3 regions of the Carboxydocella sp. ULO1 genome follow, and region 1 is predicted to be linked to each of the others. Evidence: riboswitches for the same ligand, from Rfam matches in the RefSeq annotation. Region 1 holds a riboswitch; each other region holds the start of a gene.
The links. A riboswitch is a leader RNA that binds a small molecule or an ion and turns the genes downstream of it on or off. The one in region 1 is predicted to bind cyclic di-GMP.
Positions count from the first base shown of each region.

Region 2: another riboswitch for cyclic di-GMP. It lies ahead of ULO1_RS01115 (Flp family type IVb pilin); the one in region 1 lies ahead of ULO1_RS06080 (hypothetical protein).
Region 3: another riboswitch for cyclic di-GMP. It lies ahead of ULO1_RS01345 (hypothetical protein); the one in region 1 lies ahead of ULO1_RS06080 (hypothetical protein).

Region 1 covers NZ_BDLQ01000031.1:16,336-19,607, reverse strand. The annotation lists gene ULO1_RS06090 (class I SAM-dependent methyltransferase) at 1-395, shown strand, start outside; gene ULO1_RS06085 (DUF362 domain-containing protein) at 546-1,664, opposite strand; cyclic di-GMP riboswitch class I at 1,832-1,916, shown strand; gene ULO1_RS06080 (hypothetical protein) at 1,978-2,727, shown strand; gene ULO1_RS06075 (sigma-54-dependent Fis family transcriptional regulator) at 2,915-3,272, shown strand, end outside.
Region 2 covers NZ_BDLQ01000007.1:66,513-69,784, forward strand. The annotation lists gene ULO1_RS01100 (sensor histidine kinase) at 1-303, shown strand, start outside; gene ULO1_RS01105 (response regulator transcription factor) at 316-963, shown strand; gene ULO1_RS01110 (glycosyltransferase family A protein) at 1,013-1,462, shown strand; gene ULO1_RS14490 (Flp family type IVb pilin) at 1,540-1,701, shown strand; cyclic di-GMP riboswitch class I at 1,785-1,871, shown strand; gene ULO1_RS01115 (Flp family type IVb pilin) at 1,991-2,152, shown strand; gene ULO1_RS01120 (prepilin peptidase) at 2,229-2,732, shown strand; gene ULO1_RS01125 (TadE/TadG family type IV pilus assembly protein) at 2,744-3,133, shown strand; gene ULO1_RS01130 (TadE/TadG family type IV pilus assembly protein) at 3,146-3,272, shown strand, end outside.
Region 3 covers NZ_BDLQ01000007.1:109,535-112,806, reverse strand. The annotation lists gene ULO1_RS01355 (inorganic phosphate transporter) at 1-918, shown strand, start outside; gene ULO1_RS01350 (peroxiredoxin) at 907-1,377, opposite strand; cyclic di-GMP riboswitch class I at 1,508-1,595, shown strand; gene ULO1_RS01345 (hypothetical protein) at 1,664-2,335, shown strand; gene nikC (nickel transporter permease) at 2,397-3,254, opposite strand; gene ULO1_RS01335 (ABC transporter permease) at 3,266-3,272, opposite strand, start outside.

The sequences.
Region 1 (3,272 bases):
GGCTGGCTTTAAAAGCAGAGTTCGAGTGCCTGGTGGCTGATGCCCTTAATCTGCCCTTTCGGGAATTCTCCTTTGATGCCATTTACAGCTTTGGGCTCCTTCATGTTTTTACAGAAAGCATCGAGGAAAACCGGCAGCAGGTATTAGATGAGGCCTGGAGAGTGCTTAAACCCGGTGGAATTGCCGTTTTTACCGCCCTCTGGACCGATATCCCCGGCTGTGGCCTGCCCGAGCTTTGCTGCCTTACCGAAGCAGAAGTAGAACAACTGGTAGCGCGCAGCCCTTTTGAGTTAATGTCCAAACAAATTGTTAATGACCACTCCCTCACCGGCTGGGAAGGCATCTACTGGCGCCTGGTGCTGCGTAAACAAAAGCGTGTGCAGATCATAAAATAAACCCCGTGAGCCCTGGTACTCACGGGGTTGTTTGTTCTTTAATAGCCGCTTTAGCCAGGCCATAAATACCGCTAGCTGTAGCTGACCCAATAATCCCTTCTGCTCTGATTAAGCTTCTTGTCTTAGTATATGCCTGCCACTGGCATCTGGTTACTTTTTCCGACCGAACAGTTTGAGCAATAATCCCTGTTCCAGAATAACAGCATCAAAGGGACAGAGTTCCTGGCAACAATAGCAACGAATACATTGCTCATAGTCTACCATCGCTTTCCCATTTTCGATCTTTATGGCTTGCGGTGGACAATGCTGAGCACAACGGCTGCAACCGGTACACTTTTCATTCATAACCGGCCGATAGGTGAACTGATTCTGGAAAAAGCGGACCAGAAAAGGCGGGACCCGCCCATCCAGAGACTCCAGGTTATAGGGGGGCTGAAAATTCCAGCGTAACTCCCGGCCACTGCCTACCACTTCAATCCTCTTCAACCCCGGTACCAGCCCCCGGGCCAGAGCCAGCCGTGATACCGGCAATTCCTCACTGTTGAAACCCATCATCTGACCCATGACCAGGTCAACAGCAAAGCCATTAGTGCCGCCCAAAATCACTCCCGCTTGAATAGGCGAACCATTACGGGGGCCATTGCCTTCCATCCCAACAATTCCGTCTACCAGGAAAAAAACCGGCTTAACCAGCAGGGCCAGGTCAACCAGCATAGCAGCAAAATCGTCCCGTCGCTTCAGGCGCAGGTGAAACTGAGCTTTGCCTGGACCCACTATGCAGCCAAACAAATTCTTGACGGCCCCGGTGATGCCCATAAAGGAATGGGTCTTCATTTTGGCCAGAGAGATAACTTTATCCACCTGTTGCAGTTCACCGGTCAAATGGAACTTGCGGATTACTTTTCCCTCAGGAAAGGAATACTCCGCTGATTCGGCAAATGCCAGCAATTCCGCTCCTTCTTCCCGGCATACCCCGGCTATGCCGTTTTTTTCCGCCGCCTTCATGCCACTGCCAATTCCAGGACTATCTCCGACTAAAGGTATGCCACCGGCCCTCTTTACCTGACGAATTACCGCTCTTACTACTTCCGGATGGGTGGTTACTGCTCGCTCCGGTGGCAATCCCTCCAGCATATTGGGTTTGATGAGCACCCTCTCCTCCGGCTTAATCAAAGTTTCCATGCCACCAAACTGGTTTAGAACCTCCTGGACTCCCGCTTCCACTTCGATATAATCATAGGTTTTTGCCACTGCTGCCGCTACTTTCAATGATTTTTACCTCCTGCTTTATGAGATTTCTTTTAGTGTAGCACAATTGTTCAGTTTTAAACAAGGGGCATAACATTTCTCCAATATGGCACTCTCTCGCCTGAGGAAAAATTTTTTTAATTCCCAGAAACCCCCCTAAAATACTTTTTGAAAACGTATAATATGATAACCGAAAAGAGTAAAACCGTCGAAAGGCGGCGACACAAAGCTATAGGGGCTAAAGCTGCACAGCCATGCCAGCCAGCTGCCGGGCGAGCCTCCTTAATTTAACTGCTTGCTCGGGATAAGATTTTAAATTAAGGAGGGGTTCTTTATGAACAAACGTAAAGTCTTTTTTACCATGGCTCCAATCGCTCTCGCTACTTTAGTCCTTCTTGGTAGCGGCCCAAACCCGGCCAATGCCAAAGTAAGCAAAGACAAAAACCATAATGGTATACCTGACAGCTGGGAATTGCGCTATCATCTCAGCATTTATCGAAATTTGGCCAACACTGACCCGGACCGGGACGGCCTTACTGTTAAACAGGAATTTTACCTGGGCTTGAATCCGGTAAAAGCCGATACCGACCAGGATGGCATCAAGGATGGTAATGAAGACCTGGACCATGACAAACTGACGAACCTTCAGGAATACCTTGTTCACACCAACCCTCTAAACCCTGACAGTGACAGAGATGGTATTAAAGATAGAAACGAAGACCTGGACCGAGACAACCTTAACAACTATCAGGAATTTGTGATCCATACCAGCCCGCTGAAAGCTGATTCAGACGGGGATGGTATGAAAGACGGTGACGAGGATTTTGATAAGGACAGACTCTCTAATTCCCAGGAGTTTAGCATAGGCTCCAACCCCATCGATAGTGACTCTGATGATGATGGTATTATGGACTTTGATGAAGATGATGATGGGGACAAAATCAGCAATGGTAGAGAATTTGTATTAAAAGAAGATCCTAAAAATCCTGACACTGACCATGATGGTGTTCTCGATGGTGATGAAGACAATGACCATGATGGTATAAATGATGGAGAACAGAATGACGGAGAACATGATGACTGAAGAGAGGCCACATGGCCTCTCTTCTTTTTACACAGGGGTTATAGCTTTAAACAACGGGATATTATAGCAGCAGTGGAGATAGTATAATCTCATCCCCTTAATTGGTAGTTTAACCTAACAAAAAAGGACTTTCCCCCGGCTATGGAGAATTTGTTCACCCATACAGCCAGCAAAGGGGGATATAGGGGTGGATTACAAACATCTATTGGATATAATCCTGGCTAATCTGGATGAAGGAATCATTGTTACTGATACTAAAGCCAATATCATTTTTTATAACGAACCTGCCACCAATATCGGTGGAATAGACCCGGCAGCAGCTATTGGGAAAAATATTTTGGACGTCTTTCCAGGCCTCACCGAGGAAACCAGTACCTTTTACTATGTCCTGCGCCAGCGTCAGCCTTTGCTCAACCATGTCCAGCATTATACCAATTACCAGGGCAAGCAGGTAGCCACTGTCACTTCTACCATCCCTATGTTTGAAAACGGCCAACTGGTGGGAGCGGTAGAAATCTTTAAAGATCTGACCCAGGTAGTCCAGC
Region 2 (3,272 bases), on a different contig from region 1:
AATGCGGTGGAAGTAGGACTGTTTCGCGTGGTCCAGGAAGCCCTCAATAATGTCTGGAAACATGCCCGGGCCAGCAAAGTTATAGTGCGGCTGGAAATGGGCCGGGATAGTGTTAACATCCTGATCAAGGATGATGGCCAGGGGTTTGATGTGGAACAAGCCCTGGCCAACAAGCAACGGGAGAGCCTGGGTTTGACCAGTATGCGGGAAAGGGTGGAACTGTTAGGAGGCACTTTCATCCTGCGCAGTCGACCAGGGCAGGGGACGGAGATTCTGCTGAAAGTACCGCTCAACGAAGGATAGGGAGGTTTAGCTATGGGGATAGTGAGGATTTTGCTGGTAGATGACCATCCTCTGATCCGGGAAGGCTTACGCAAGGTACTGGCTCTAGAGCCCAACCTGGAGGTGGTGGGGGAAGCGGGAGATGGGGCGGAGGCAGTGGCGAAGGCCCGGGAATGTCTTCCCGATCTTGTTTTGATGGATATCAACATGCCCCGTACTGATGGTATTCAGGCTATCCGCCAGTTGAAACAGCTGATGCCCCGGGTGAAGATCATCGCTCTAACAGTAGCGGTGGATGAACGGGCACCGGAGGTGATTAAGGCCGGGGTAGCAGGCTACCTGCTCAAGGACATCAGTGCTGATAACTTGCTGGCGGCAGTGGCCACAGTAACCGGGGGTGGAACCGTGATTGCTCCGGAGGTAATGGAAAAAATCAGCCACATGATGACCCGTCTGCAGGAACAACAGCTTTTGCAACAGCTTACCCGACGGGAAAGGGATATTCTGGGCATGGTGGCTCAGGGTTTGACCAACCGGGAAATCGGGGAAAGGTTGTTCATCAGTGAGAAGACTGTAAAAAATCATCTGACCCATCTTTTTAAAAAAATCGGGGTGGAAGACCGGACCCAGGCGGCGCTGTTTGCTGTGCGCATGGGACTGACCGAGGAACCCAATTCCTGAAGGCAGCATATCATGGCATAGACAAAAATCCCGGAGTGGGGTGGATTATATGTCATGGTGGCTGCCCTTTTTCTGTTTGCTGGGCTTAGTGGGCTTGCTGCTGTGGGGACTGTTTTACAGCCGCCGTCAACAACGGCAACCACAAATGAATGGGATTTCCGTGGTGCTATTGACCAGGAATAATGTGACTAATCTGGAAGGGGTGGTACGCTGGCTGCTGCAATACGAGTATCGTTATCACTGGTTGCTGCAGATTATCATCATTGACCAGGGGTCCTGGGATCAGACTCTGGCCATTGCCGATAAACTGGCGCGGGAACATTTTAATCTGCTGGTAGTAGAGCAAAAGTGGTTTCCGCTCATATCGCCTCGCCGTCTGGCCTATCTGGCAGCCCGCTACCAGCGGGTGGTTTTTCTGGATTTGCGGCAGCGGCAACAGGGGAAACGGGAATTGCAGACATTGTTGCGAATTTTTAATGAGCAGGCTTTTGGGACTTAAGATCCATAGACTAATACCCCTTCATTTATGTATACTAAAAGTAGGAGCCTGAAAGGCGAAGCGGAGGAGGGACCGGTATGGGAAAAGTTCAACGGTTTTGGCGGGAGGAGAAGGGGCAGGCTTTAAGTGAGTACACGCTGATTATCTCTCTGGTTGCAGCAGCTCTAGTATTATCTTTAATATTGTTTAAAGATAAAATTAAACCTTTGTACGAAAAAAACCATTTGTCTGGGACCTAAGTCCTAGAAAAATTAAAGCTGCGGTCCCATAGACATTTGTCCTAATTGGGTATATACTAAAATCAGAACAAGGCAATAAGACACAACGATAAAGGCAAACCCGGTGAAAGCCGGGGGCGCAAAGCCATGGGTCTAAGGCGTATAAGCGCTATGACTGCCAGGCTGCCGAATTGTGGAAGGTCGGTTTGTGACCCCCTTTCGCCGGGCAGCCGGTAAAAGGGGGTTTTTAGGTGTTGTGTCTTATGCATAAGGGTGAAAAAGAGCGAAGTTTAGCAAGGAGGGATTTGGTATGAACATCATCAAAAGATTGTGGAAAGAGGAGTCTGGTCAGGCAATGACCGAGTATGGTCTGATTATTGCTTTGGTGGCGGCGGCTCTGGTTGTAACGGTAATAGCTTTCAAGGATAAGATTAAGGCGGTATTTGAAGGACTAAGCTTTAGTGCTAGCTAAAAAAACCCCAAGGCCCTACGCGGTAGGCCGAGTGCCTCGGTGTAGGGCCCTATTTTTCCCGGGCGGAGGGATGAGTTTGTTCTGGGTTATCATCACACTTGCCATTTATTATGACTGGCGCTATCGGCGCATTCCCAACTGGCTGGTACTGTATACCCTGCCTCTGATCTGGGGCTGGCACTATTACCAGGGCGGTTGGCCTGAATTGAAAGGCTCTTTGCTGGGCTGGCTGGTTGGTCTGGGTCTACTAATCCTGCCCTTTCTGGTAGGTGGAATGGGTGCAGGAGATGTGAAATTCCTGGCGGCCATCGGTGCCTGGGCAGGGGGAAAAGTGGCGTTATATACTTTTCTGGCAGGGGCCATCCTAGGGGGACTTTGGCTGTGTGGCCGACTCCTCTGGCAACAGGGCTGGGCCGGGTTTAAACAAACCTGGTCTAAAGCAGGTGCCAGGCTATTTGTTGGTTTCTTTACCGGCCAGTGGTGGAAGGAAGAAACCAGCCAGACAGATCCGACGGCTATCCCCTATGCCATTCCTCTCAGCCTGGGCTATTTACTGGTGACACTCTGGTTAGGTAGGTGAGGAAAATGGGGATGGGAAGAAAAAGAGGGGAAAGGGGACAGGCACTGGTGGAAATGGCCCTTGTTCTGCCTCTTTTATTAATGTTGCTCTTTGGCATTATTGAATTCGGTCGCATTTTCCATGCCTATCTGACGGTGAACAATGGGGCCCGGGAGGGGGCGCGTCTGGCAGTGGTGGGGGCCCAGGATACAGCTATTATCGCCAGGATTAAAGATACAGCTGTGGGTCTGGATAGCAGTAAACTGCAAATCACCATCGCTCCTGCCTATAGCAATCGCCTGCGGGGGCAACCGGTAACGGTGCAGGTTTCCTACCCGGTACAAATCTTTGCCCCCATTATCGGTGAAATTATCGGTAACCCCTATACAGTAAGTGGCAGTGTGCAGATGCGGATGGAATAGGGGGGAGGAAAGATGAAGAGCAAAGAGAGCGGAGAAAGAGGGACGGCAATCGTGCTGGTGGCCCTGGCTCTGACGGGGCTGCTGGGGATGGTGGCGATGGTAGCTGATTTTGGCCAGTATTATCTCTGGGAAAACCGCC
Region 3 (3,272 bases), on a different contig from region 1:
GATACCGCCAATGCTGTTGCCACTTCCATTGCCACCCGGGCCCTCAGCCCCCGGCAGGCAATTCTCCTGGCTGCCGCTTTTGATTTTCTAGGAGCGGTAACCCATACCGCTGTGGCAGCTACCATCGGAAAAGGAATTGTGGACCCAGCAGCCATAACCCAGACGGTTTTAATCGGCGCCCTCTCAGCTGCTATTTTCTGGAACCTGTTTACCTGGTACTATGGCATTCCCAGCAGTTCTTCCCATGCCCTCATCGGCGGCCTGGTAGGAGCTGCCGCTGCCCAGCACGGTTTTGCGCTCATCAAGTGGACAGGCCTGAGTAAAATCATCCTGTCCCTGATCTTATCCCCTATTCTGGGTCTGGTGGTGGGCTATCTGGTAATGGTGGGTTTTTTCTGGCTCTTCCGCTTTTCTCATCCCCATCAGACCAATAATGTTTTTCGTCGCTTACAGATCCTTTCAGCAGCGCTGACTGCCTATTCCCATGGCTCCAATGATGCCCAGAAGTCCATGGGCCTGATCACTATGGCTCTCGTCAGCGCCGGTATGATTGATACTTTTCATGTTCCCTTCTGGGTAGTAGTTGCCTGCGCCAGTGCCCTGGCCCTGGGTACCGCTACAGGGGGGAAAAAAATAATCCGCACCATGGGCGGGCGGATTTTTAAAATTGAACCCATAAATGGTTTTGCCTCGGATATTAGCTCTTCCCTGGTAATATTGCTGGCTTCCCGCTTTGGCCTACCCGTCAGCACTACTCATGTAGTCGCTTCCGCACTCATGGGAGTGGGCACAGCCAAAAACTTTCGCGGGGTAAAATGGGGGGTGGCCCGACAGATTATTACCGCCTGGTTTCTCACTTTGCCAGCTACCAGCCTGATCGGAGCCGGGGTCTATCTAGCCCTGGAATTATTGCTCTGATAGCTCCCTGGCTGCAGCCAGGACAGCTTCGGCATGGCCGGCTACCTTGACTTTGCGCCAGATCTGTCGGATAACACCATCGGCATCGATCAGGAAAGTGGATCTTTCAATCCCCATGCTTTTCTTGCCATACATATTCTTTTCTTTTAATACCTCATACAACTGACATACTTCCCCGTTACTATCACTGAGCAGAGGAAATTTCAGACCCAGTTTGGCCGCAAATTTCTCATGACTGGCTATGGAATCCCGGCTTACTCCGAGAATAACGGTATTGATGGCAGCAAACTGCTCCATCCGGTCATTAAAATCGACCGCTTCATTGGTTCAACCAGGAGTATTATCTTTAGGATAAAAATAAAGAACAACCTTTTTGCCAGCTAATTGGGATAAAGTGATTTCCTGTCCCCCGGTAGCGGGCAGGGTAAAATCAGGGGCCTTGAAGCCGATCTCTACCATATTCTCAACCTCCTCTGCTACTTATTTTCCCCATTGGAGCAGGATTTCCTGTTTTGTTGTCGAAAAAAATTTTTTAGAAAAACTTCTTAGGTCCCCCCAAAAATGATTGCCTGTTCGTATAATATAGCGAAAAGGAAAAAGGCAAAACCATCGAAAGGTGGTGACGCAAAGCTAAAGGGGCTACCGCAACTCCGTTGCCAGGCCAGCCAGCTGCCCGAGTGCGAGGCGATTTACCTCCTGCTCTGGCAGGAGGTAAAATTTTGAGCATTAAAAGGAGGTATGTCTTATGACTATCAAACACAAATTCCTGGCCACTTTTGTTGCCGCAATCCTGGCTCTTGGTCCTGTTTCCGCTGTTTTTGCTGAAGGGGAAACCACCACTACCACTGATGCTACAACCCAGACCACTGTTACTTCCGACACCTATGGCAATACCACTACTACTACCCAGGTCAATCCTTTTGAGCAGCAGGTTCTGCAGGTAAAAGCGGTGCTGGTTAAGCTGCTGGACAATCCGACCGATACAGCACTCAAGGCTGAGCTGAACAAGCTGATCACCAGCAAAAAAGATATCCGGGTTCTGGCCCAGGCTATCAATAGTCTGAAAAAAGATGCAGTGGCTGATTTCAAGAAAACTAAAGACAGTAAGACCTATGTGAAACGCATTCACCGGATCAATGAGCTGGCCAGGATGCTGAAAAAGGAAATTGTCAAACGGGAAAATGAAATTAAGAAAGAACAGAAAAAAGACAAGCGGGAACTGGCTCAATTAAAAGCCCAGGAAAAGAAACTGAAACAGGAACTGAAAGCCAAAGCCAAAGCGGAAAAAGCCAAACGTAAAATCGCTGAATTACAAGCTAAAATCAAAAAGTTGGAAGCTGAACTGGCTGCCGCTACCTCAGCTTTGAATCAAACTGCTCAGGCTACTACAACTGTTAATGCCTCCATTACCCAGTAAAAATCCAAGCCGCAGGCAAAGCCTGCGGCTTTGTTATTTAACCTCCACCGGGCAATGCGTTTTACTGTTTCAACCTGGGATCCAGGGCGTCCCGCAAACCGTCTCCCAGCAGATTAAAGCCCAGTACATTCAGCATAATGGCAATCCCGGGGAATATGGCCACCCAGGGCGCTTTAAGCAAGAGATCCCGGGTATCGGCCAGCATCGCCCCCCATTCCGGTGTAGGTGGCTGAGCCCCCAGGCCCAGAAAGCTGAGGCCGGCGGCATCGAGAATAGCTGTACCGATGCCCAGGGTAGCTGTTACAATAATGGGCGCAATGCAGTTGGGCAAAATATGGCGGAAAATAATGCGAGCATCCCTGGCCCCGATAGCTTTGGCCGCCTCGATATATTCAGTGGCTTTCACCGCCAGAACAGTAGACCGTACCACCCGGGCAAAGGTTGGCACATTCACCAGTCCGATGGCCACCATGGCATTTTCCAGACTGGGCCCCAGCACTGCCATGATAGCGATTGCCAGCAGGACACTGGGAAATGCCAGCATTATATCAACAATACGCATCAGGATGGAATCCAGCCAGCCGCCATAATAGCCGCCCAACGCCCCCATCAGGGTGCCTACTATCAAAGCGATGCCTACAGAAATAACCCCCACTTCAACAGAGATGCGGGCACCATAAACAATCCTGCTAAAAATATCCCGGCCCAGCTTGTCCGTTCCCAGCCAGTGCTTGGCGCTGGGTGGTTGCAAGCGCTCCTTCAAGCTCCCATCATGAACGGGGTCATAAGGAGCGATGAGCGGGGCAGCCAGAGCAGTAAACAGCAAGATAGCCACAATCAGCGCACCCAGCAGGGCAACTTTATTCCGCTTTAGCCGACGCCAGGCGTCAGCCCATAGTCCTCCTTTGTTCTGGCTCATGGCGCTCCTCCTTAACTG